DNA from 4 places in the Massilia forsythiae genome. Region 2 is predicted to be linked to each of the others. Evidence: predicted binding sites of a transcription regulator. Region 2 holds the regulator's gene; each other region holds the start of a gene.
The links. Region 2 encodes sigma-54, which starts transcription at its own class of promoters, with help from an activator protein. Its sites were predicted from a motif close to TGGCANGNAANCTGCTTT; they were not measured.
Positions count from the first base shown of each region.

Region 1: HH212_RS14585 (outer envelope protein) is a predicted target of sigma-54. The motif match lies at 2,167-2,184, and genes of this name have one in related genera.
Region 3: glnA (type I glutamate--ammonia ligase) is a predicted target of sigma-54. The motif match lies at 2,555-2,572, and genes of this name have one in related genera.
Region 4: HH212_RS18815 (VPLPA-CTERM sorting domain-containing protein) is a predicted target of sigma-54. The motif match lies at 3,562-3,579, and genes of this name have one in related genera.

Region 1 is NZ_CP051685.1:3,400,511-3,406,236, reverse strand. Features, by position in the region: gene HH212_RS14595 (ABC transporter ATP-binding protein) at 1-870, opposite strand, end outside; gene HH212_RS14590 (GntR family transcriptional regulator) at 1,146-1,940, shown strand; gene HH212_RS14585 (outer envelope protein) at 2,280-3,140, shown strand; gene HH212_RS14580 (BMP family ABC transporter substrate-binding protein) at 3,201-4,283, shown strand; gene HH212_RS14575 (nucleoside deaminase) at 4,475-4,966, shown strand; gene HH212_RS14570 (hypothetical protein) at 5,089-5,726, shown strand, end outside.
Region 2 is NZ_CP051685.1:1,374,723-1,380,448, forward strand. Features, by position in the region: gene HH212_RS05880 (enoyl-CoA hydratase/isomerase family protein) at 1-939, opposite strand, end outside; gene hpf (ribosome hibernation-promoting factor, HPF/YfiA family) at 1,010-1,375, opposite strand; gene HH212_RS05890 (RNA polymerase factor sigma-54) at 1,452-2,951, opposite strand; gene lptB (LPS export ABC transporter ATP-binding protein) at 2,954-3,736, opposite strand; gene lptA (lipopolysaccharide transport periplasmic protein LptA) at 3,733-4,332, opposite strand; gene lptC (LPS export ABC transporter periplasmic protein LptC) at 4,360-4,965, opposite strand; gene HH212_RS05910 (KdsC family phosphatase) at 4,970-5,515, opposite strand; gene HH212_RS05915 (KpsF/GutQ family sugar-phosphate isomerase) at 5,515-5,726, opposite strand, start outside.
Region 3 is NZ_CP051685.1:645,541-651,266, reverse strand. Features, by position in the region: partial or broken gene HH212_RS02765 (transglycosylase domain-containing protein) at 1-1,021, shown strand, start outside; gene HH212_RS02760 (rhodanese-like domain-containing protein) at 1,857-2,315, opposite strand; gene glnA (type I glutamate--ammonia ligase) at 2,612-4,027, shown strand; gene HH212_RS02750 (DUF4124 domain-containing protein) at 4,202-4,756, shown strand; gene glnL (nitrogen regulation protein NR(II)) at 4,768-5,726, shown strand, end outside.
Region 4 is NZ_CP051685.1:4,431,880-4,437,605, forward strand. Features, by position in the region: gene HH212_RS18795 (outer membrane protein assembly factor BamB family protein) at 1-1,129, opposite strand, end outside; gene HH212_RS18800 (peptidylprolyl isomerase) at 1,135-1,479, opposite strand; gene HH212_RS18805 (NAD(P)H-dependent oxidoreductase) at 1,478-2,113, shown strand; gene HH212_RS18810 (sulfurtransferase) at 2,319-3,299, opposite strand; gene HH212_RS18815 (VPLPA-CTERM sorting domain-containing protein) at 3,613-4,194, shown strand; gene HH212_RS18820 (PAS domain-containing sensor histidine kinase) at 4,241-5,386, opposite strand; gene HH212_RS18825 (response regulator) at 5,610-5,726, shown strand, end outside.

The sequences.
Region 1 (5,726 bases), 2.0 Mb from region 2:
CGGCGTGCCGAACGGGTCGCCGCTGTCCAGGTCGAGCGCGTCGATCTGCAGGCGCGCTTCTCCGGGCGCGCGCGGCGCCAGGGTGCAGGTGGGCAGGTCCGATCCGATCATCAGTTCCGCCAGCGATTGCGCGCTTTCCTCGCGCGGCAGCGCGGTGCCGGCCACGCGCCCGCCGCGCAGCACCGTGGCCTTGCCGCACAGCGCCTGGATCTCGTCGAGCTTGTGGCTGATGTACAGGATGCTGACGCCCTCGGCCGCCAGCCGGCGCAGCGACACGAACAGCGTCTGCACCGCGTCCGGCGTCAGCACCGAGGTCGGCTCGTCCATGATCAACAGGCGCGGCGACTGCAGCAGGCAGCGCACGATTTCCACGCGCTGGCGCTCGCCCACCGACATGCTGTGCACGCGCCGGTCCGGGTCGAGCGGCAGGCCGTACTGTTCGGACACGGCACGGATGCGCGGTGCCAGCTTGGCCGGCGTCTCGCGACCGTCCAGCGCCAGCGCAATGTTCTCGGCCACGGTGAGCGTCTCGAACAGCGCGAAATGCTGGAACACCATGCCGATGCCGAGCCGGCGCGCGTCGGACGGCGAACCGATGCGCACCTGCCGGCCTTCCCACACGATCTCGCCGGCATCCGGCTGCACCACGCCGTAGATGATCTTCATCAGCGTGCTCTTGCCGGCGCCGTTCTCGCCCAGCACGGCGTGGATCTCGCCGGGCAGCACGGTGAGGTCGACGCCGTCGTTGGCCACCACCGACGGATAGCGTTTCGAGATGCCGAGCAGTTGCAGGCGCGGCGGCACGCGCGCGGACGTGGCGTGCGGCGCGGCGGGTGAATCGGGGGATGCTGTGATCAAGGTGCGCTCCATGGTGCGTGCATGAAAACCGGGGACCATCGCCAGCTGTTCTGCAAGTTGCATGCCACCGCTGCCGGCACAGCGGGCGCGCCGCCGAGACGGCAATCCGCCGTGCACGACTTGTATACAAGTTGCACCATTTCGAGTCGACAATTTCACCAAGACTGCGCAGGGATCGGCACACGCACCTGCTTCGCCTGCGGCGCAAGGGCGCGCACGATTCCTGCTACATCCCCGGCAGGCGGCCACCCCGCCACAACAAATCAAACCATGCTGCGGAGACCACCATGACCAAGCACACGGCTGCGCCCGGCCCACAAGGCCGGCGCAGACAAGGCGAACCGACCGTTCCCACTACCACCCCGGCCGCGCTGCCGGCGCCGCCCGATGCGCCAGCGCCAGCCAGCAAGCGCGGCGCCGCGGTCGACGAGCGCATCTACCGCGCCGTCGTCCAGGCCGTGATGGGCCGGCGCCTGCCGCCCGGCACGCGCCTGGGCGAAGCCGATTTCTGCGAGCTGTACGGCGTCAGCCGCACCACCGTGCGCAAGGCGCTGCAGCGGCTGGCGCACGACCACATCATCGAGCTGCGGCCGAACCGCGGCGCGGTGGTGGCGTCTCCCACCCCGGCCGAGGCGCGCGACGTGTTCGCCGCACGGCGCGCGCTGGAGCGCGAGATCGTGCCGCTGGTGATCGCCAACGCCACCCCGGCGGCACTGGCCGCACTGCGCGCCGCGCTGGCGGCCGAGGAAGCGGCGCGCCGCGGCGGCGACCGCGCCCTGTGGATCCGCCTCGGCGGCGAATTCCACCTGCTGCTGGCCGACCTGGCCGGCAACGCGGTGCTGCGGCGCTTCCTGGGCGAACTGGTGTCGCGCTGCTCGCTGATCATCGCCCTGTACGAACACCCGGGCGCGCCGATGTGCGCCGACGGTTCCCACGGCGACCTGCTGGCGCTGATCGAAAGGGGCCAGGCGGCGCGGGCGACGGCGGCGATCGAGCACCACCTGCTGGAGATCGAGGGACGCCTGCGCCTGGATACCGGCGAACGCAAGGTCGACCTGGCGCAGGCGCTGGCCGGCTGCTGACACGGCGCGCCGCGGTGGAACATGATGTAACCGAGGCCGGCAGATAGTGACAGACAGTAGCGGGCAGCGGCGGCAGCGCGCGCACCACGGCAGCGCAGCAAGCAGTGCAGGCGGTGGCGCAAAAAGGGCCGCCGCGGTGCGTGCGCCGGCCACCCGCTGCGGTCATGCGGCGCGACAGGCGGCGGCGCCAGACGCGAGCGCTCCGGCAACGCGGCGAATACCGGTCTGGCCCGATACTTGCTAATCGGTTATTCGAAGATTGCATCCAATCTGTGTGACATATTGGATGCAATCCGTTGCCGCGCCGTTCCTGCCATTCCAACCATACCAAGGATCAGCATGAAGCCCCTCGTCCAAAACGCCCGCATCGTCCTCCCCTTCCTCCTTGCCGCCCTCGCCGGCGGCGCCCACGCCGCCGACTGGAGCGACACCGCGCTCAGCTACCGCTACGGCAGCAAGTTCGCCGAACCGTACAACAGCGACGACATCAGCAAGCACGTCGTCAACTTCAGCCACGTCAGCGGCTACAAGTACGGCAAGAACTTCTTCAGCGTCGATTTCCTGCTGTCCGACGAACACGACCCGTCGGCGGTCGGCGCCACCAACGGCGCCCACGAGGCCTACGCGGTCTACCGCAACACCGTCGACCTGGGCAAGGTCGCGGGCAAGAACCTGGCCTTCGGCCCCGCGCGCGGGGTCGGCCTGACCTTCGGCTTCGACGTCAACAGCAAGACCGACGCCGGCTACAACTCCAAGAAGCGCATGCTGGTGCTGGGGCCGACGCTGATGCTGGACGTACCCGGCTTCCTCGACGTCGGCATCTACGCCCTGCACGAGAGTAACGCGCCGTTCAACGGCTTCACCGGCGTGGCGACCTCGCGCTACACCTACGACACCCACGCCATGCTGAGCGCCGCCTGGGGCATCCCGTTCGACTTCGGCATCCCGCTGTCGTTCGAGGGCTACGCCAACTACATCGGCACCAAGGGCCGCAACGAATTCGGCGGCCCGACCGCGGTCGAGATCAACGTCGACATGCAGGTCATGTACGACCTCAGTGCGGCGGTCGGCGCCGCCAAGAACACCTTCAAGCTGGGCGTCGAGTACCAGTACTGGAAGAACAAGTTCGGCAACCCGTCCCGGACCGTGCCCGGCGCCACCGCGAAGACGCCGATGGTGCGCGCCGAATACCACTTCTGACACGCCGTCCACCCGCTTCGCTTCGAACCGATTCGCCATCCACATTCAAAGAGGAACACCATGCATCGTCGCACGCTGATCGCCCTGGCCGGCCTGGCCGCCTCGCTCTCCCTGGGCGCCGCCCTGCCCGCCCGCGCCGCCGACCCGTTGAAAGTCGCCTTCGTCTACGTCGGCCCGGTCGGCGACGCCGGCTGGACCTACGCCCACGAACAGGGCCGGCTGGCCATGGAAAAGGCCCTGCCCGGCCAGGTCAAGTCGACCTACGTGGAAAACGTGCCGGAAGGCGCCGACGCCGAGCGCGTGATCCGCAAGCTCGCCGCCGACGGCAACAAGCTGATCTTCTCGACCTCGTTCGGCTTCATGAACCCGACCGAGAAGGTGGCGCGCGCCTTCCCCGGCACCGTGTTCCTGCACGCCACCGGCTTCAAGACCGGCAAGAACATGGGTGTCTACGAGACGCGCCAGTACGAGGGCAGCTACCTGCAGGGCGTCATCGCCGGCAAGATGACGAAATCGAACACGATCGGCTTCGTCGGCTCGTTCCCGGTGCCGGAAGTGATCCGCAACATCGACGCCTTCACCCTCGGCGCCCAGAGCGTCAACCCGGCCATCAAGACCAAGGTGGTGTGGGTGAACACCTGGTACGACCCGGCGCGCGAGCGCCAGGCCGCCGAGACCCTGATCGCCCAGGGCGCCGACGTGCTGACCCAGAATACCGATTCGCCGGCGACGCTGCAGGTGGCCGAGCAGAAGGGCAAGTACGCGTTCGGCTGGGATTCCGACATGGCGCGCTTCGCGCCCAAGGCGCACCTGACCGCCAGCACCAACTACTGGGGCGATTTCTATACCCGCACCGCGCAAGCGGTACTGGCCGGCACCTGGAAGAGCGGCGAAACGCGCGGCGGCCTGGCCGAGGGCATGGTGCGCATGTCGCCGCTGAACGCGGCGGTGCCGGCCGCCGTCGCCAAGCTGTTCGAGGAAAAGAAGGCGGCCATCGTCGCCGGCAAGCTGAAGCCGTTCCAGGGACCGCTCAAGGACCAGTCGGGCGCCGTGCGCGTGGCGGCCGGGGCGCAGATGGCGGACAAGGATATCCATTCCTTGAATTTCTACGTGCAGGGGGTGGAGGGGACGATTCCGAAGTGAGTCAGTCTCGCAGGCCAATGACGATTGGCTGCCCCTGATCCGTCGTCCCCGCGGAGGCGGGGACCCATACATACTATCTCGAGATGCAAGAAGCGCGACTTCGGTAAAGCTTCTATGGGTCCCCGCCTGCGCGGGGACGACGTGGTGGTAAGCCGGCTACATCATCTATCGCTCACGTGAATCGACAAACCATGACGATGCCCACACCCCAAGACCACGACTTCCTCACCTACGTATTCGCCCTCGCCCAGCGCTCGCGCGACGCCGGCCACCACCCGTTCGCCGCCATCGTGGTCGGCGCCGACGGCCGCGTGATCGCCGAGGCGATGAACGCCTCCAGCCTGGACCGCACCGCCCATGCCGAGATGAACGCGCTGCGCCAGGCCTCGCAGCGGCACCCGCCGCACGAACTGGCCGGCGCCACCCTGTACAGCAACGCCGAGCCGTGCGCGATGTGCGCCGGCGGCGCCTACTGGAGCGGCGTCGGGCGCGTGGTGTACGGGATGTCGGAAACCAGCCTGCTGGCGCTCACCGGCAGCGATCCGGAAAACCCGACGCTGTCGCTGCCGTGCCGCCAGGTGTTCGCCGCCGGCCAGCGCGCGACCGAGGTGATAGGGCCATTAAGAGAAGAAGAAGCACTTAGTGCACAAGAGAATTTTTGGGTTCAAGACAGACAGCCTTAATTTTGCTCTCAAGATTGTGAAATATTTAATTTTTATTTAACATTTACCAATTTTCTTGTTTTCAAATTCTACATATATTATTCTTAATTTACTAACGTCTTTTTCATGCACACAGGATAAAAATGAGCAGAACTGCGGATAGTACAATTAAGGGATTTCTTTATCAATTTAATAAAACAATAGTTACTATTGCGACTTCCGATTTAAATTCAGAAGTAACGGTAGAAGGTTTAATTGAGGATATTGATGTAAAGCTTTCTTCAAATAATTTTCTTGCAATACAGTGTAAGTATCATGAATCGGCTGATAGTTTCAACGAAAGTTTGATTTTCAAGCCACTTCTACAAATGGCTGAAGCTTTTTCCCATGCCTCAAACAAAAATATTGCTTATAAAATTTTCCTTCATGTTCCTGGCGAGACGTACGGTCAGCGCCCTGTGTCGACAACTACATTGGATAATGCTTTAGCAACAAAAGATGTAAAGTTAAAAAAGATCGTAAATCGCATAAATCCAATCTTTAACAAATCCTCATTTTTAAATGCAGTAAATTTAGACTTTGGTCCATCTATAGATGAACTTGAAGAGCAAGCAAAATTGGCGCTATCAAAATTTGAGATAAAAAATTCTGATGTAGATTCTCTTCTTTATCCCAACTCAATTGCTCATATCGCAAAGCTATCAAGCCTAAAAAAAGTGCAAGACCGAAGGATAACAAAGAGTGCGTTAATTGAATACCTTTCCAAAATAAATTTAACTTT
Region 2 (5,726 bases):
CAGGATCTCGCCGTGCTCGAACGCACGCCGCACCAGGCTGCGCTCCATGCGCAGGCAATCGGCAAAGTCCATGCCGGCGGCGCGCGCCAGCATCGCGTGCGTCACGCACATCATCAAGGGCGAGCGGCGCCGCATCGCGGCCAGGGCGGCCTGGGCGAACGGGTCCGGGTCGCCGGCCAGCGACGCCACGATGTCCGCCACCGAGGCAGCGCCGAAATGGCGGTCGATCGACGCGCGCTGCGCGCTCAGCTCGCTGTCTCCGGCCTGCGCTGCGAACGGCGCGGCGAAGGCGCGCATCGCTTCGGGCAGTGCGGCGCCGGGCACGCTGCCGACCAGTGCGCGCAAGCCGTCCAGCCGGGCGGCGGGCACGAACAGGTCGGCCAGGCCGGCATACAGCGCGTCGGCGGCGCCGATGGTGGCGCCGCTCACGCCCAGGTAGACGCCGAGCCGGCCCGGCGCATGCGCCAGGAAATGGCTGCCGCCGACGTCCGGGAACATGCCGATGTTCACCTCCGGCATCGCCATCCTGGTGCGCTCGGTCACGATGCGCAGGCCGCAGCCGGGGCCGCCCTGGGCGATGCCCATGCCGCCGCCCATCACCACGCCGTCCATCAACGATATATACGGTTTACCATGAAAATGCACGAGGTGGTTCAGCGTGTATTCTTCGGTGAAGAAATCTTCCAGCAGCGCGCTGCCGGTGCCGGGCGTGGCGCCGCCGGCCTGGTGGAAAAAGCGGATGTCGCCGCCGGCGCACAAGGCTTTGTCGCTGGTGCTGCCGATGACGACGGCATCGACGCCATCGTCCGCGCGCCACGCCAGCAGCGCCGCGGTGAGCGCACGCACCATGTCGAGCGACAGGGAATTGAGGGCCTTGGGACGGTCCAGCGTCAGGATGCCGGTGCGGTTGACGACGCGGGCGTGCACGTGTTGGTTCATGGTATTTTGCGGACGTCCATCAAGCAAAAAGGGCGCCGATGCGCCCTTCGTTGTCGTTGCTGCAGCCGGCTTATGCCGTGGCGGGAACGTCGTCGGCATCGCCCGCATCGGACAGATGCTTGAGCGCCGTGCGACTGTGATTTTGCAGCATCTGCTTGTACTTCTGCACTTGCCGGTCGAGACGGTCCATCAGCATGTCGATCGCTGCGTACAGGTCGTGGGCCGCGCTGGCGACGTGCACGATCTTGCCCGCGACACGCAGGTTGATCTCGGCCTTCTGGCGTTTTTCTTTCTCGGTGAGGTTGTCGATGCAGAGGATGACGTGGGAGTCGATCACTTGATCGAAATGGCGGGTGATGCGCTCGAGCTTGTTCTGTACGTATTCTCGGATGGCGGGGGTTACATCCAGGTGATGTCCACTGATGGTGAGATTCATACACACTCCTTTGAAGATACGCAGCTGTCCGGGCTTTGGGGAAAATGCGGCGAACAGCGCTTGATACGAAGGCCGGCTACAAGGATTTGCGGAGGCTGACGGGTGGAATCTTCAAGGCTTCACGGTACTTGGCGACCGTGCGGCGCGCAATCACCATGCCCTGCTCCCCCAGCATGTCCGCAATCTTGCTATCCGATAAGGGATTCTTGGGGTCTTCCGCTCCTGTAAGTTGCACGATCAGAGCCCGGATTGCCGTCGAGGACGCTTCACCGCCCGCCTCGGTCGCAACGTGGCTCCCAAAAAAGTACTTCAACTCGAACATGCCATGCGGCGTCAGCATGTATTTTTGAGTTGTAACCCGAGAAATTGTGCTCTCGTGTAGGCCTAGTGTATCAGCTATCTCGCGTAAAACAAGGGGACGCATGGCAACCGCGCCATGGGAGAAAAAGTTGCGCTGGCGATCGACGATGGCTTGCGCCACGCGCAGGATCGTGTCGAAACGCTGGCGCATGTTCTTGATCAGCCACTTCGCTTCCTGCAATTGCGCGCTCAATTGGCTCTCGCTCTTGCCCTGTTTCAGCAGCGACGCGTACACGCTGTTCACGCGCAGGCGCGGCATCACTTCCGGATTCAATTGCACGCTCCAGCCGTCCTTGGCGCGGCGCACGATCACGTCCGGCACCACGTAGTCGGACACGTCCGCTGCGAATGCCGCACCCGGATGCGGATTGCACTGGCGGATCACCGCCTGCGCCTCGCGCAGGTCTTCGTCGTCGCAGTCGAGCGCCTTTTTCAGCTTGTTGAATTCGCGCTGCGCGAACCAGCTCAGGTAGCGCTCGACGATGACCAGGGCCATGCGCCGCGTCACCAGCGGCACGCCGTGCATGCGCCGGATCTGCAGCGCCAGGCACTCGGCCGCGCTGCGCGCCCCGACGCCGGGCGGGTCCATGCTCTGCACCAGCGCCAGCGCGGTGCGCAGCTCGTCGAACTCGACTTCCAGCTCTTGCGGCAGGCGCGCGTGGATGTCGTCCAACGGCTCTTCCAGGTAACCGTTGTCGTCGAGCGCGTCGATCACCAGTTCCACCAGCGCGCAATCGCGCGCGGCGAAGCAGGTCAGGCGCAACTGCTCCATCAAATGCTCGCGCAGCGAGACCGGACTGGCTTCCAGCTGCGGGCGGCCGTCCTCGTCGTCGCCATTGCCGCTGGCGCGTCCCGTCTCTCCCCAGTCGGCATCCGCGCCTTCGGCTGCGCCGCCGCCCTCGTCGCCACTGGCTTCGCCGCCTTCGCCGTTCTCGGCAGCGGCGCCGCCTTCCTGGCCGTTGGCTTCCGCGTTGGGCGCCTCGTTCGACGGGGTCGTCGACGTGCCGGCGTTGTTGTTGATGGCGCCGTCGGCCAGCAGGCGCACCGAGCGGTCGAGCGGATCGTCCAGGCGTTCCAGCAGCGGGTTATCGCTCAGCACCTGTTCGATTTCCTGGTGCAGTTCGAGCGTGGACAGCTGCAGCAGCCGGATCGACTGCTGCAGCTGCGGGGTCAGTGCCAGGTGTTGCGAGGTCTTGAGTTGCAGCGACTGTTTCATGACTACATGCGGAAGTGTTCGCCGAGATAGACGCGGCGCACCGACTCGTCGGCGATGATGTCGTCGGGACGCCCGGATGCCAGCACCGCGCCCTGGTTGATGATGTAGGCGCGGTCGCAGATGCCGAGCGTCTCGCGCACGTTGTGGTCGGTGATCAGCACGCCGATGCCGCGCTCCTTCAGGAAGCGCACGATGCGCTGGATCTCGATCACGGCGATCGGGTCGACGCCGGCGAACGGTTCGTCCAGCAGCACGAAGCGCGGATTGGTGGCCAGCGCGCGCGCGATCTCCACGCGCCGCCGCTCGCCGCCCGACAGCGACAGCGCCGGGCTCTCGCGCAGCTTCTCGATCTGCAGTTCGGCCAGCAGTTCGTCGAGCCGCTCGCGGATGCGCTCCTTGCCCAGGCGCTTGCCGTTCTCGCGCTGCAGCTCCAGCACGGCGCGGATGTTCTCTTCCACCGTCAGCTTGCGGAACACCGAGGCTTCCTGCGGCAGGTACGACAGTCCCAGCAATGCGCGCCGGTGGATCGGCATGCTCGTCACGTCGGTGCCGTTGATGTCGATGCTGCCGGCGTCCGACGGCACCAGGCCGACGATCATGTAGAACGAGGTGGTCTTGCCGGCGCCGTTCGGGCCGAGCAAGCCCACCACTTCGCCGCAGGCGACCTGCAGCGAGACGTCGCGCACCACCAGGCGCTTGCCGTAGCTCTTTTGCAGGCCCTTGACGACCAGGGTGCTGCCGCCGCTGCATTCGACCACGGCGGCTTCGGGGCGGACGTCCATCATCGGCTGCCCTCGGCCGCAGGCGCAGCCACGGCAGGTGCGGCGGCGGCCGGCGCGGCGGCCGCATTCGCATTGCGGCGCGGCGCGATGATGATGGTGTTGCGGCCCTGCCCCGCCTTGGTCTGGCCGCTGGCGTCGTTGCGCACGTTGGCCACCTCGGTGCGGTTGTCGTAGGAAATGAAGGCGCCGTTGACTTCGCTCGACAGCTTGCCGTTTTCCAGCTGGCGCACCACCGCGTTCGAGAACAGCTTGACCAGTTCGGTGCGCTCGTCGTACTCGATGCGCTGGGCCTGCCCTTCCATCCACAGGTCGGGGCCGCCGTCGCGCTTCTGGCGGAAGCTGGCGACCTTGCCCGGCGCCGCGGTCAGCGTCACCAGCATGTAGCCCTCGGGCGATTCCTTGAGCACGGCCTTGTCCGACTTCAGCGTCAGCGTGCCGCGCTCCACCACCACGTTGCCGGTCAGCGTGCGGGTCTGCCTGACCTCGTCGACGTCGCCGGTATCGAACTTGATCACGGCCTGCTTGAGCGAGTCCGCCTTTTCGGCCCAGGCGGTGAGCGTTGCCAGCGACAGGGCAACGACGGCGAATAGTTTTTTCATTGGTTACGGGTCCTTGTGATGGGCGCTTCAGCGCTTGCCGCGCGGCGGATAGACGATCTGGCCGCGCCCGCCCAGGTGGATCTGCTGGGTGGCGTTGTTGGCGATCATGCCGGTGCCGGTGACGGCGGTGGCGCCGAGCGTCATGTCGATCTTGCGGTCGGTCTTGGCGATGTCCTCGTCCGGCAGCAGGGTCAATGCCTCGGTGCGGATCTGCATCGGCTGCGTGGTGGCGTTGCCGGGACGGTGGATGTCGACGTTGCCGGCCAGGTCGATCTGGTTCTGGTCCTGGTTGATGTGCGCGGTATTCGCGGTCATGGTCATGCGCGGGTGCTCGACCGTCATGCTCTGCACCACCGGCTTGTCGATCACCGAGGTGTTGTCGGCCGGGCGGTGGGTCAGGCGCGCGCCCGAGATCACGTACTTCGGCTTGCCGGTTTCCGACATGCGCACGAAGCTGAAGTTCTCGATGATGTAGTCGGGCGCGTCGCCGAGGTTGACGTCGGGGTTGCCGTCGCCGCCGCGCTGCATGATCTGCACCAGCCAGAAGCTGCCGAACGCGAAGAACACGCCGGTCAGCATCAGGGCCAGCAAACGCCAGCGGTGGGCGGTGCGTTTATAGTTCGCCGGTGCCATCGCGTTACCCGAAATACGGCGCCAGCGCCTGGTCGTAGGTGCCCTGCGCGCGCATCACCAGGTCGCACACTTCGCGCACCGCGCCGCGCCCGCCCGGGTTTTTCGTCACGTAATGCACGCGGTGCTGCACTTCCGGATGGCCGCTCGGCACCGCCACCGCGAAGCCGACGCGCGACAGCAACGGCAGGTCGATCACGTCGTCGCCGATGTAGCCGCACTCCTCGGCCGCGACGCCCGTTTCCTGCAGCAGCGAGGCAAAGGCCAGGCGCTTGTCGTGCTGGCCCTGGAACACGTGGTCGATGCCGAGGTCGGCCGCGCGCCGCACCACGATCGGCGAATTGCGCGCGCTGATGATGGCGGTGCGCACGCCGGTGCGCCGCAGCAGCTGGATGCCGAGGCCGTCCAGCACGAAGAAGGTCTTGGTGGCCTCGCCGTCGGCGTTGTAGGTCAGGCTGCCGTCGGTGAGCACGCCGTCGACGTCGAAGATCATGACCTTGACGCGCGCGGCGCGGCGGATGTGCTCGAGTTGCGAGTCCAAGGTGTTCGTCATCAGATCACCTTGGCGCGCGTGAGGTCGTGGATGTGCAGCGCGCCCACCAGCTTGCCGTCGTCGCCGGTCACCAGCATCTGGTTGATGCGGAATTCCTCCATCACCGCCACCGCGTCGACCGCCAGCCGGTCCGGATGGATGCGGCGCGGCTCCAGGTGCATCACGTCGCGGATGCGCAGCTGGCCGAAATGCTGGCCCTTCTCGATCAGGC
Region 3 (5,726 bases), 730 kb from region 2:
GATCGAGTCGACGCTGATGCAGGGCGTGCGCATCAAGGCGTCCAAGCTGGCCGCCGTGCACCGCACGATCCACCCGGAAGCGAGCCTGGCGCAGTTCGGCAAGTTCCTGCACGCCTACCTGCCGGCCGACGCCGAGGTCGACGACGAGAAGATCGCCAAGATGTACGACCAGTACGCGCCGGCCAACATGTCGCTGGCCGACCGCGGCTACGTGGCCTCGGTGCACCCGCTCGAACTGTGGCTGGTCGGCTACCTGCGCACCCACCCGAAGGCCGGCTGGGACGAAGTCACCAAGGCGTCCGTCAAGGAACGCCAGGAAGTGTATTCGTGGCTGTTCAAGACCCACCGCAAGCATGCCCAGGACAAGCGCATCGCCGGCCTGCTGGAAGTGGAAGCCTTCCTCAAGATCCACGCGCAGTGGAAGAAGATGGGCTACCCGTTCGATTCGCTGGTGCCGTCCTACGCCACCACGCTGGGCGCCTCGGCCGACCGGCCGATCGCGCTGGCCGAGCTGATGGGCATCCTGATCAACGGCGGCGTGCGCAAGCAGACCCAGCGCATCGATTCGCTGCACTTCGCCAAGGACACGCCGTACGAGACCCTGGTCAAGCGCAGCCCGGACGCCAAGGGCGAGCAGGTGCTGAACCCGCTGGTGGCGCGTGCCGTGGTCGACGCCATCCGCGGCGTGGTACAGGTCGGCACCGCCAAGCGCGTGAAGACGGCCTTCGTCAAGCAGGACGGCAGCGTGATCGCGCTGGGCGGCAAGACCGGTACCGGCGACCAGCGCTTCGACGTCTACGGCGCCGGCCACCGCCTGATCGAATCGCGCTACGTGAACCGTTCGGCGACCTTCGTCTTCAACATCGGCGAGCGCTTCTTCGGCAGCATGACCGCCTACGTGCACGGCCCGGAATCGGCGCACTACGACTTCACCAGCGCGCTGCCGGTGCAGCTGCTGGTGACGCTGGCGCCGAGCCTGATGCCGATGATCGAGCACCAGCAGACGGTAACCGTACCGGGGCTGCACGTGGACCGCCCGGGCCTGGCCGCACCAAGCGGACCGGCGGATGCGGTGGCGACGGACACCGAGCATGCGGCCGATGCCGGCGCGCCGGACAGCGCGGCCGATGCGGCGGCGGAAGATGCGGCGGCCGTCGGCATCGAGGCGCCGGCCGCCAAGCCGGCCAGGGAAGCGGTCAAGGAGGCCGTCAAGGAGCCGGCTGCGAAACCTGCCGCCAAGCCGGCCGCGCAAGCGCCGTCCAAGCCGGCGGCCACCGCGCCGCGCGCGCATGCGGCCGATGCCGATGCGCCGCGCGCGCCCAAGCCAGCTTCCGAAGCGGTGCGTGCAAGACCGGCGAGCGCAGAAAGCGCGCGTCCGAAGTCCGCAGACGGCGAAGGTGCGCGTGCAAGATCCGGCGGCGCCGGCGAATCGCATCCGAAGGCGGTGACGGGCGAGCGCGCCAAGCCGGCGGGCGAGGGCGCTGCCGTCAAGCCGGCGCCGCGCAAGCCAGCCGCTGCGAGCGACGACAAGCCGAAGGCGGAACGCCCTGCGCGTCCGAAGCCGGCGGCGGTGGAAGAGGTCTTGCAGTAGGCCGATCCGCGTTATCCCCGCACAGGCGCGCTACTGTTCAAGATAATATCGCTGACCTGAAAACCGTCGTTCCCGCGTAGGCGGGAACCCATGCTGAGTATCCGAAGTTAGTGTTATTGAAGCAGTCTAGTTGCTTCTAAGGTAGCAAATTCTCTTGCTCAGTATGGGGTGAAGAATGCCAGTGGCATTCTTCACCCTTCGCGGGGACGACGGGATATCGGTGAGGCTGTGAACGCAGGTCGGGCTGTATGGCAAACGCCGATTTTCACGCCCCCACCCAGGGCAGCCCCGCCTTGCACCATCCCCCCAGGCTCTTGCGGTGTCCCTCGCTGTCGCGGTCGCCCTCGAAGCCTTCCAGGATGTCGAACGCATCCTGGAAACCCAGCTCGGTGGCCACGCGCGCCGCGTGGCGCGAGCGCACGCCCGAGCGGCACAGGAACAGCACCACGTCTTCCTTGTCGGCCACCTGCTGCAGCTGGGTGGCGAAGTCCGGGTTCGGCGCGCCGCCCGGATACAGCGTCCACTGCACCGCCGCCTGCTGCGGTTCGTCCACGGCGGCGCGGCCGATCCAGTCGCGCTCGGCGTTCGTGCGCACGTCCACCAGTTTTACGCGTGCATCGCTCTGCAGCAGCGCGAAGGCTTCGCACGGCGTCACTGCGCCCGCATACGGCTGGCCGGCGCCGCGCGCGCGGGCGGCGTCGAGGATGTCTTCGGTCGTGCTCATGTTTCCTCCTGTCTTGTCAGTGCATCGTTCCCGCCGCACCGTGGCGGACCACACCCAAAGCCGGGCTCGCACAAATGGTGCATGGTGCATTAACTTGGTGCATACTGCGCGACTCGCACCCGCCTGGTGCATATTGCCGAGTATGCATTAATTCCGTGCACCCGCTTGGGATACCAATTTTATGGGGCAAATCATACGCTTTCCAAGGATCGATTGTTTATTTGCTCATAATCAAGTGCTGGCATAAATTGTGCATTAGAGGGACCAGGAACACTTTTTCACTCAGGAGATTAAGCATGGCAAGGACCGCCGCAGATGTAATGCAGATGCTGAAGGACAACGAAGTCAAGTTCGTTGATTTGCGCTTTGCCGATACCCGCGGCAAGGAACAGCACGTGACCGTGCCGATCTCGCACTTCGACGAAGACAAGTTCGAATCCGGCCACGCCTTCGACGGTTCGTCGATCGCCGGCTGGAAAGGCATCGAAGCATCGGACATGCTGCTGATCCCGGACCCGAACACCGCCAACCTCGATCCGTTCATGGAAGAGACCACCGTGTTCATGCAGTGCGACGTGATCGAACCATCGGACGGCAAGGGCTACGACCGCGACCCGCGCTCGATCGCCAAGCGCGCCGAAGCCTACCTGAAGTCCTCGGGCGTGGGCGACACCGCCTACTTCGGCCCGGAGCCGGAATTCTTCATCTTCGACGCCGTGCGCTGGAAAGTCGACATGTCGGGCTGCTTCGTCAAGATCGATTCGGAAGAAGCGTCCTGGTCGACCGACAAGGAATTCGAAGGCGGCAATAGCGGCCACCGCCCGGGTGTCAAGGGCGGCTACTTCCCGGTCCCGCCGGTCGACAGCTTCCAGGACATGCGTTCGGAAATGTGCCTGATCCTGGAATCGCTGGGCATCCCGGTCGAAGTGCATCACCACGAAGTGGCCGGCGCCGGCCAGAACGAGATCGGCACCAAGTTCTCGACCCTGATCGAGCGCGCCGACTGGACCCAGAACATGAAGTACGTGATCTGGAACGTGGCCCACAGCTACGGCAAGACCGCCACCTTCATGCCGAAGCCGATGAACGGCGACAACGGCTCGGGCATGCACGTGCACCAGTCGATCTGGAAGGACGGCAAGAACCTGTTCGCCGGCGACGGTTATGCCGGCCTGTCGGAAACCGCCCTGTACTACATCGGCGGCATCATCAAGCACGCGCGCGCGCTGAACGCCATCACCAATCCGGGCACCAACTCGTACAAGCGCCTGGTGCCGGGCTACGAAGCGCCGGTCAAGCTGGCCTACTCGGCCCGCAACCGTTCGGCCTCGATCCGCATCCCGCACGTGGCCAACCCGAAGGGCCGCCGCATCGAGACCCGCTTCCCGGACCCGCTGGCCAACGTCTACCTGTGCTTCGCCGCGCTGCTGATGGCCGGCCTGGACGGCATCCAGAACAAGATTCACCCGGGCGAAGCCGCGACCAAGGACCTGTACCACCTGCCGCCGGAAGAAGACAAGCTGATCCCGACCGTGTGCGCTTCGCTGGAAGAAGCGCTGGAAGCCCTGGACAAGGACCGCGAGTTCCTGACCCGCGGCGGCGTGTTCAGCGACAGCATGATCGACGCCTACATCGACCTCAAGATGCAGGAAGTCCAGCGCATGCGCATGACCCCGCACCCGGCCGAGTTCGACATGTACTACTCGTCGTAATCGTCTGCCAACGCTTGCATGCCGCAGGATGCCGAGTGTATCCTTGCGGTAACAAAAACGCGGGGAAAGCCGGTCGGCCTCCCCGCGTTTTTCATTGGATGCGGTATAGTCGTCGGATTCCCAACCAGGCACCGACGTGTGCGCCGACCGGCGCGGCATGGGTGCCGAACACTGATGCGAATGACAAGCAGCAGACAATTCCCGCGCCCGGCCGCCGCCCTGGCGGCCCTGGCGCTGGCCGCCGCCCTGGCGCATCCCGGCGCGCGCGCCGACTCGGTCGTCTACAAGTGCGTAGACAAGGGCGGTCGTGTGGAATTCACCGACATCAACAAGCCGGGCTGCAAGGCGCTGGACTTGCCCGGCTACGTGCCGGCGCCGGCCCCGGTGGCCAAGGCGGCCGCCAATCCCAACGCCGCGCCGCCGGTCACCATGCGCCAGGGCGCCGGCCGTCCGCCGGCGGCGAACCCGGCCAACTTCCCGCGCGTGGACGGCGCCGCCCAGCGCGCGCGCGACGACGACCGCCGCGAGATCCTCAACGAGGAACTGCGCGCCGAGGAAAAGAAGCTGGCCGATTTGCGCCGCGACTTCAACAACGGCGAGCCTGAGCGCCAGGGTAACGAAAAGAACTACGCCAAGTACCAGGAGCGCGTGGCCAACATGCGCGACGACGTCGGCCGCGCCGAGAAGAACGTCGAAGCGCTCAAGCGCGAAATCGCCAACATCCGCTAGCAAATATTCCCATGACCGTGCCCCCGCTGCCCGACGCCGAGCCCGCCTACGACCGCTTTTCCGGCCTCGACCTGCTGGCCTCCGCCGTGCTGGTGATCGATGCGGACGGCCTGGTGCGCTGCGCCAACCCGGCCGCCGAACACCTGCTGGAAACCTCGGTCAAGTCGCTGTCGCGCCAGAAGCTGGCCGGCCTGTTCGGCAACGGCGAGGAACTGGATGTCCTGTGCGCGCATGCGCTCGCCCACAAGTATTCCGACCTGCGCCAGGACCTGAGCCTGCAGCGGCCGGGACGCGAGCCGCTGCACGTGCACGTGATCGTCAGCGCCGCCGGCGGGGCCGAGGTGGTGGTCGAGCTGCGCGAGAACGTCCAGCAATTGAAACTCGACCGCGAGGAGCGCATCCTCGACCAGACCCAGGCCAACAAGGAACTGATCCGCAACCTGGCGCACGAGATCAAGAACCCGCTGGGCGGCATCCGCGGCGCCGCCCAGTTGCTGGAGCTGGAACTGCCGGACGTGCACCTGAACGCGCTGCGCGAATACACGCAGGTGATCATCAAGGAAGCCGACCGCCTGCAGACCCTGGTCGACCGCCTGCTGGCGCCGCACCGCCACCCGCACATCGTCGGCGACGTCAACATCCACGAAGTGTGCGAGCGGGTGCGCAGCCTGGTGCTGGCCGAGTTCCCGTCCGGGCTGGCGATCCGGCGCGACTACGACGCCTCGATTCCCGAATTCCGCGGCGACAAGGAGCAGCTGATCCAGACGGTGCTGAACATCGTCCACAACGCCGCCCAGGCCCTGCGCGCGCGCATCGCGGCAGGCGACGCCGAGATCGTGCTGCGCACGCGGGTGGCGCGGCAGGTCACGCTGGCGAAGGTTCGTTACGGCCTGGCATTAGATTTGCATATCATCGATAACGGACCGGGCATCGCCCCCGAAATCCGCGACCGCATCTTCTATCCGCTGGT
Region 4 (5,726 bases), 3.1 Mb from region 2:
GGTAGTTGTAGACATGGGTTTCGTCGACCGCGGGTGTCCAGTTGCCGACTTGCCTCTCGTTGATGAGCCACCGCTGCATACCGGAATTGGCGTCGAATCCATACATGCCGCCATAGATGCCGCCACCGAGGTAGACACCGTTGCCGAAGACGGCCGGCGCAGGGTAGCGATTCCATTGTTCGGAGACCGTTTTGGCAAACAAAGTGGTGCCGTTGGCGGCATCGAACGCGTAGAACGACGAAGACGTCTGCGATCCGGCGGACATGAAGATCCTGCCGTTGGCGAAGGCGGGGGCATTGGTCGATGGATAGGGCAGGCTGGAGAAATCGCGTCGCCAGGCCTCGGTCCCGTCCTGCTCCTTCAGCGCAAACAGGGCGTACCCGCGCTTTTCCGTGTAGCGAGGATTGGTCGAAAAGTAAATCAGCCCGTTGCCGGTGGCGATGTCCGAAATCCTGAGCTGTTCTGCGCCGATGGCGGGGGTTTCGTGGGTCCAGCGCGCCGTGAACGAAGCCGGCGCCAGCGTGACCGGTACCATGCCGGTATGCGAGGCGTCGCCCTGGAAGCCCGACCAGTCGCGCGCGTTGGCGAGCCCCGAAAGTGCCGTCACGTTCGCGGCAACCGTGCCGCCATTGGGCGAAATGACATCGATCGAATACGGTACCTTGAAAGGCGCACCGGCGATCTGCGTCGTGCAACTGGCGTCCTTGCACACGTTGACGACCACCGCACCCGTGTAGTGGCCGGACGCCTTGGTTGCCGATGGCATGGCCGACACGGCATAGGTGTTGTCGGCGTTGGCGCTGATGTCCGCGGACACGATCACGCCATTGTCGTCGTCGAGCCTGAAATAGAGCGTACCCGCCAGCGTGGTGTTCGGGGAAGCGGTGGCTTTGATGGCGGTGGGATAGCCAGCCAAGTACTTGCCGCTCAATACACCCGGTACGATCGTGAACGGCGCTTGCGCGGCCGGTGGTGCTGGCGTGGTGGCCACCGGGGCGCCACTCCCCGTGCCGACGGCGCCCGCATTGCCGCCGCCGCCGTCACTACCGCCGCCGCCGCAAGCTGTCAGAAGCAGACTGTACGTAACGATGGTGAAATGGCGTGCTGGAATCGAAATGGTCGTTTTCATTGTCATTACAAATGTGTTATTTGGAATGCAACGATGTCACTTCGAAACTGGCGGAAATCTATCCGATCATCACATGGCGGAGGTACTTTATCGTCGGGCGCCAGCATACCCTCGATGTGCGGTACCATCTGCACGATGTGCAAGCCGAAGCGCGTCTCGACCAGTTGCGGCGCCTCGCCGGCCTGCATGCGCGACAGCAGCGTATCGAACTCCGGCACGCACTCGCCGCGCCGAAACTGGCCCGGGCTGCTGCCGCCTCCAAGGCCAGGCCGCGATTTTCGGGCCATACCCGGCAGCCTCCGGCGGGAAAAAATATAATGGATGCCCCCATTATCGATAAGGACTCTCATGGAATTGCTGGACAAACTGCAGTGGCGCTACGCCACCAAGGCAATGGACCCGGCGCGCCCGGTGGCGCGCGACAAGGTCGACCGCATTATCGAGGCGGCGCGCCTGGCGCCGACCTCGTCGGGCTTGCAGCCTTTCGAAATCCTGGTCGTCAACAACCCGCAGCTGCGCGCGCGCATCCGCGAGGTCGCCTGGAACCAGGCGCAGGTCACCGATGCGTCGCACCTGCTGGTGTTCGCGGCCTGGGACGACTACACGCCGGAACGCATCAACGCCATGTTCGACCTGACCAACGAGGTACGGGGCTTCCGTAACGAAGGCTGGGAAGCGTACCGCCAGCAGCTGCTGTCCACCTATCCGGGCCGCGGCGCGCAGGTGAACTTCGAGCACGCCGCGCGCCAGGCCTACATCGGCTTCGGCGCGGCGGTGATCGCCGCCGCGTTCGAGGAAGTCGACGCCACGCCGATGGAAGGCTTCGATCCGGCCGCGGTCGACGATATCCTGGGCTTGCGCGAACGGCACCTGCGCAGCGTGGTCATGCTGCCGCTGGGCTACCGCAAGGCCGAGCAGGACTGGCTGGCCGGCCTGCCGAAGGTGCGTCGTCCGCTCGGGCAGTTCGTGACCGACGTGGATTGAGCCCGCGGTACGGCATGTCCGCATGCTCGAGCGCGTAGCATCACCGGGTGACCGCGATGCAGGTGGGGTTAGCAGCCCATGAAGAGTTACGGCGCCGAGCACGGCGCTTCCTTCCTGGTCGGCGCCCTCGAAAAGGAGGGAGCGCACGGACGGTCTTCCTGCGGATACGGGCCGCAGCCGGGGAGACCGCCATGCCGACGAAGCGTCAGGCAGCCAGGATGCCGGCGTCCGTGCTGCCGGAATCGCGGTCCTGCGCGCAATCGTCCACGCGCCGCACGACCGCATTCTCCGCGTCGCGGCTCCATTCGCACCAGCCGCCGTCGTACACGGCGATGTGCTCCCAGTCCATCAGCCACGCGTAGAAGAACGCCAGCGAGGCGCGCCACCCGGTGCCGCAATAGAACACCGTGCGGCGCCCGGGGTGAATGCCGGCCGCGCCCCACATGACGCGGATGGCCGCGGCCGGCTTCATGCATCCATCGGCGTCGTGGAACTCGCTCATGCTGTTGACGTCGTCGTCATCGCCGGCCCGGCCCCATACCGCCCCGGCGATGTCGCCCCTGGCTTCGATGTAGCCATAGCCCGAGGTCTTGCCGATGAATTCGTTCCAGCTGCGGGTGCTGACCAGCGTGCCGCCGCCATGCCGCAGCAAGTCACGCGTGCGCTGCATGTCGAACAGGTAATCCGGCCGGACCGGCAGCGCCGCTCCGAAATCGGGCACGGCAAATGGGGAGGGCGGGGCGCCGTGTTCGCAAGCGAAGCCGGCGCGGCGCCAGGCGTCGAAGCCGCCATCGAGCAAGCGCACGTCGGCCACGCCAGCATACAGCAGCAGGTGCGCCACGCGCGCCGCCGCCAGCAGGTTGCGCGCGTACAGGATCACGGTGACGTCGTGGCGGATGCCGTGGCGCAGCAGCACCCGTTCCAGTTCGGCATCCGGCACCTTGTTCCACAGCGGACCATGTTCGAGCTCGTTGGTATCGATGTAACCGGCGCCGGGGATGTGGCGATCCACATAGGCATCGATGGCGGCGAATCCGCACTCGAACAGGCGCCATGCGCCGGTCGGGGCGGCGTCGACCGCCGTTCCCGAGACCAGGCCGTGGAGCCAGGCAGGCGCGACGAGTTGGCGCCAGCGGGCCAGGTCGCGGCGAAAGCGGGAAGACGTGGTGGCGGCGATGCTGTTCAACGAGCCGGCCTATCATGTAAAAAATGGGCACTGGATTATAGCGGTTGCGTGTGAGCATCACTGGCTTATTGCTAGCCCATTGAAGCACGGAAATAGATGAGCGACGCTGTAATCGCAGCTGATTGATTTTGGGAATTAAAAATTTATTATAATTAATTTATACTAACTGAATGTCGGTAAACATTACAAATTAACCAGCGTCCGAATTCATACTTTAATTTTTCCCAATAGGAATCAATGATTTAAATCAATTAATGCTTGAAGGCACGGTAATTGCATTCCTTGTTGGCTCACACAACAACAGGGGATTTCCATGGCATTGAGCTCGGTTAAGAATCTGCTGGTCGGCATGTCGTTCTTCGCATGCGCTTCGGCGTTTGCCGTGCCGTTCACGGTCAATATCGCCGGCGCCCAGAGTGTCGGCGAGTTCGGCGATGCGGCCAATACGGTGCGCACCTACAACGTCGGCGCCAATGCGTCCATCACCGCGGTTTCGTATTCGGTCAACCTGACCGCGTTCACGCCGAGTTGGCTGTCCGACCTCGGCTTGGCTTTCACCAACTCGGCCGTCAGCGACGGCGTGATCTTCAACCCCGGTATCGGCGACGACGATCCGGGGACCGCCAGCTATTCGGATGTGGTCAACCTGGTCGCCCTGGGCCTTGACTTCAAGGTCGGCGGCGACGGTATCCTGCGCCTGGAGTTCTACGAGGAATACGACGACCTGGCCGGCGCTGACGGCATCTGGAACTTTGGCACGATCACGTTCGAGGTCCAGCAGGCAGCGCAGCAGGATGTGCCGGAACCGGCCAGCGCGCTGCTGTTGGGAGGCGGCTTGGCGGCCATGGCGTATGCCGGCCGCCGCCGCCGTCGCGCGGCCAAGGCAATCCACTGATCGCTGCCTGATGCGGCGCTGATCCGGCCGCCGCCCGCGGCACTGCTCAAGCGCTGTCCACGGCCACCGGCAAGGCCAGCGATACCGTCGTTCCCTGGCCCAGTCCGGGACTGCATACCTGGATCGAACCGCCGTGCGCCTCGCATACGCCCTTGGCGATGGTCAAGCCGAGGCCGGCACCGACCGGCGCCCGGCCGGGCGCCACCGCGCGCCGCTCGAACGGGTCGAACACGTGCGGCAAGTCTTCCGGTGCGATACCGGCGCCGCGGTCGGCCACTTCCACGTGCAGCGAGTCGCCTTCGACCTCCATGCGCAGGCAGATCTCTTCCCCATCCGGCGTGAATGCGCTGGCGTTGCACAAGACATTGCCCAGGGCTTGCGCCACCCGTTCCGGATCGCAGCACAAGCCGGCGCCGGGGTCGTCGACTTCGACCACCACGCGCTGCCTGCGGGCGCGCACTTCGGGCTCGACCGCATCGAGGGCCAGGGTGAGGATGTCGTCCTTGGTGCAGGTGCGCGGCGCCACCGGTAGTTCGCACAGGCAGTCGACGCGCGAGGCATCGAGCAGGTCGGTGATGAAGCGCGCCAGCTGCCTGGTTTGGCGCTGCACGACGGCCGCCATCCTGGCGACCGCCGGATCGGCGTTCGGCCGCTGCAGGCATCCTGCGACGTTCATGATGGGTGCCAGCGGATTGCGCAGTTCGTGCGCGAGCATGGTCAGGAAATCCTCGCGTGCGCTGGCCGCATCCTGGACGCGCTCTTGCAGGCGGCGTTTTTCGCTGACATCGGTGAGACAGCACAAGGCGCCCATGATGGCGCCTGCGGCGTCGAACACCGGCTTGGCGTGGATGACCACCCGCCGCAACTGGCCATCCTGGCACAGGGCGAGCAGCTCGGTGGGGGCAGGGTGCTCGCCCGCCGCGGCTTGCGCGGCTGGGCTGGCGTCCTTGTCGATGATGCTGCCGTCCAGGTCGCGCAGCGCCGCAAAACCGTCCCAGCGCGATGCGGCGACGCTCGTTTGCGTCTCTCCCCAGATGCGGGTTGCCGCAGCATTGCGGTGGATGACGGCGCCGTCGTGCGCGCAGCAGTAAGCCGGACAAGGCATCTGCTCGATGGCCCATGCGTAGGAGTCGGGCCACCCATTGTCGAGTCGGGCGAAGCTGCGCCCTGGCGAATGGTGTGTCGTGTTCATGATGCGGATGCGGCACCAGGCCGCTGCTGAGTTAGCTAATTGATATTATCGGTCCAGCCAGTTTTTGTTTGCGTAGGACAATCACTGTAGGGAATGTCGGAAGTTGTCCCTCGATCGGCGCAGTTGCTGCATCCGGCATGTCAAAAATAATGCATCGCAGATCTTTAGAATGTGAAATCTCAGCCGATAAGAACTGACAAAGCACGATACGAGAGAGGCAGTCATGGAGCAGGCATTCAGCGGTCGGCGGGTCCTGGTGGTCGACGACAATGCGGACGCGGCCGAGCTGGTGGGTGAAGTCATGTCGCTGCATGGACATGACGTGGTGGTGGCGCATGGT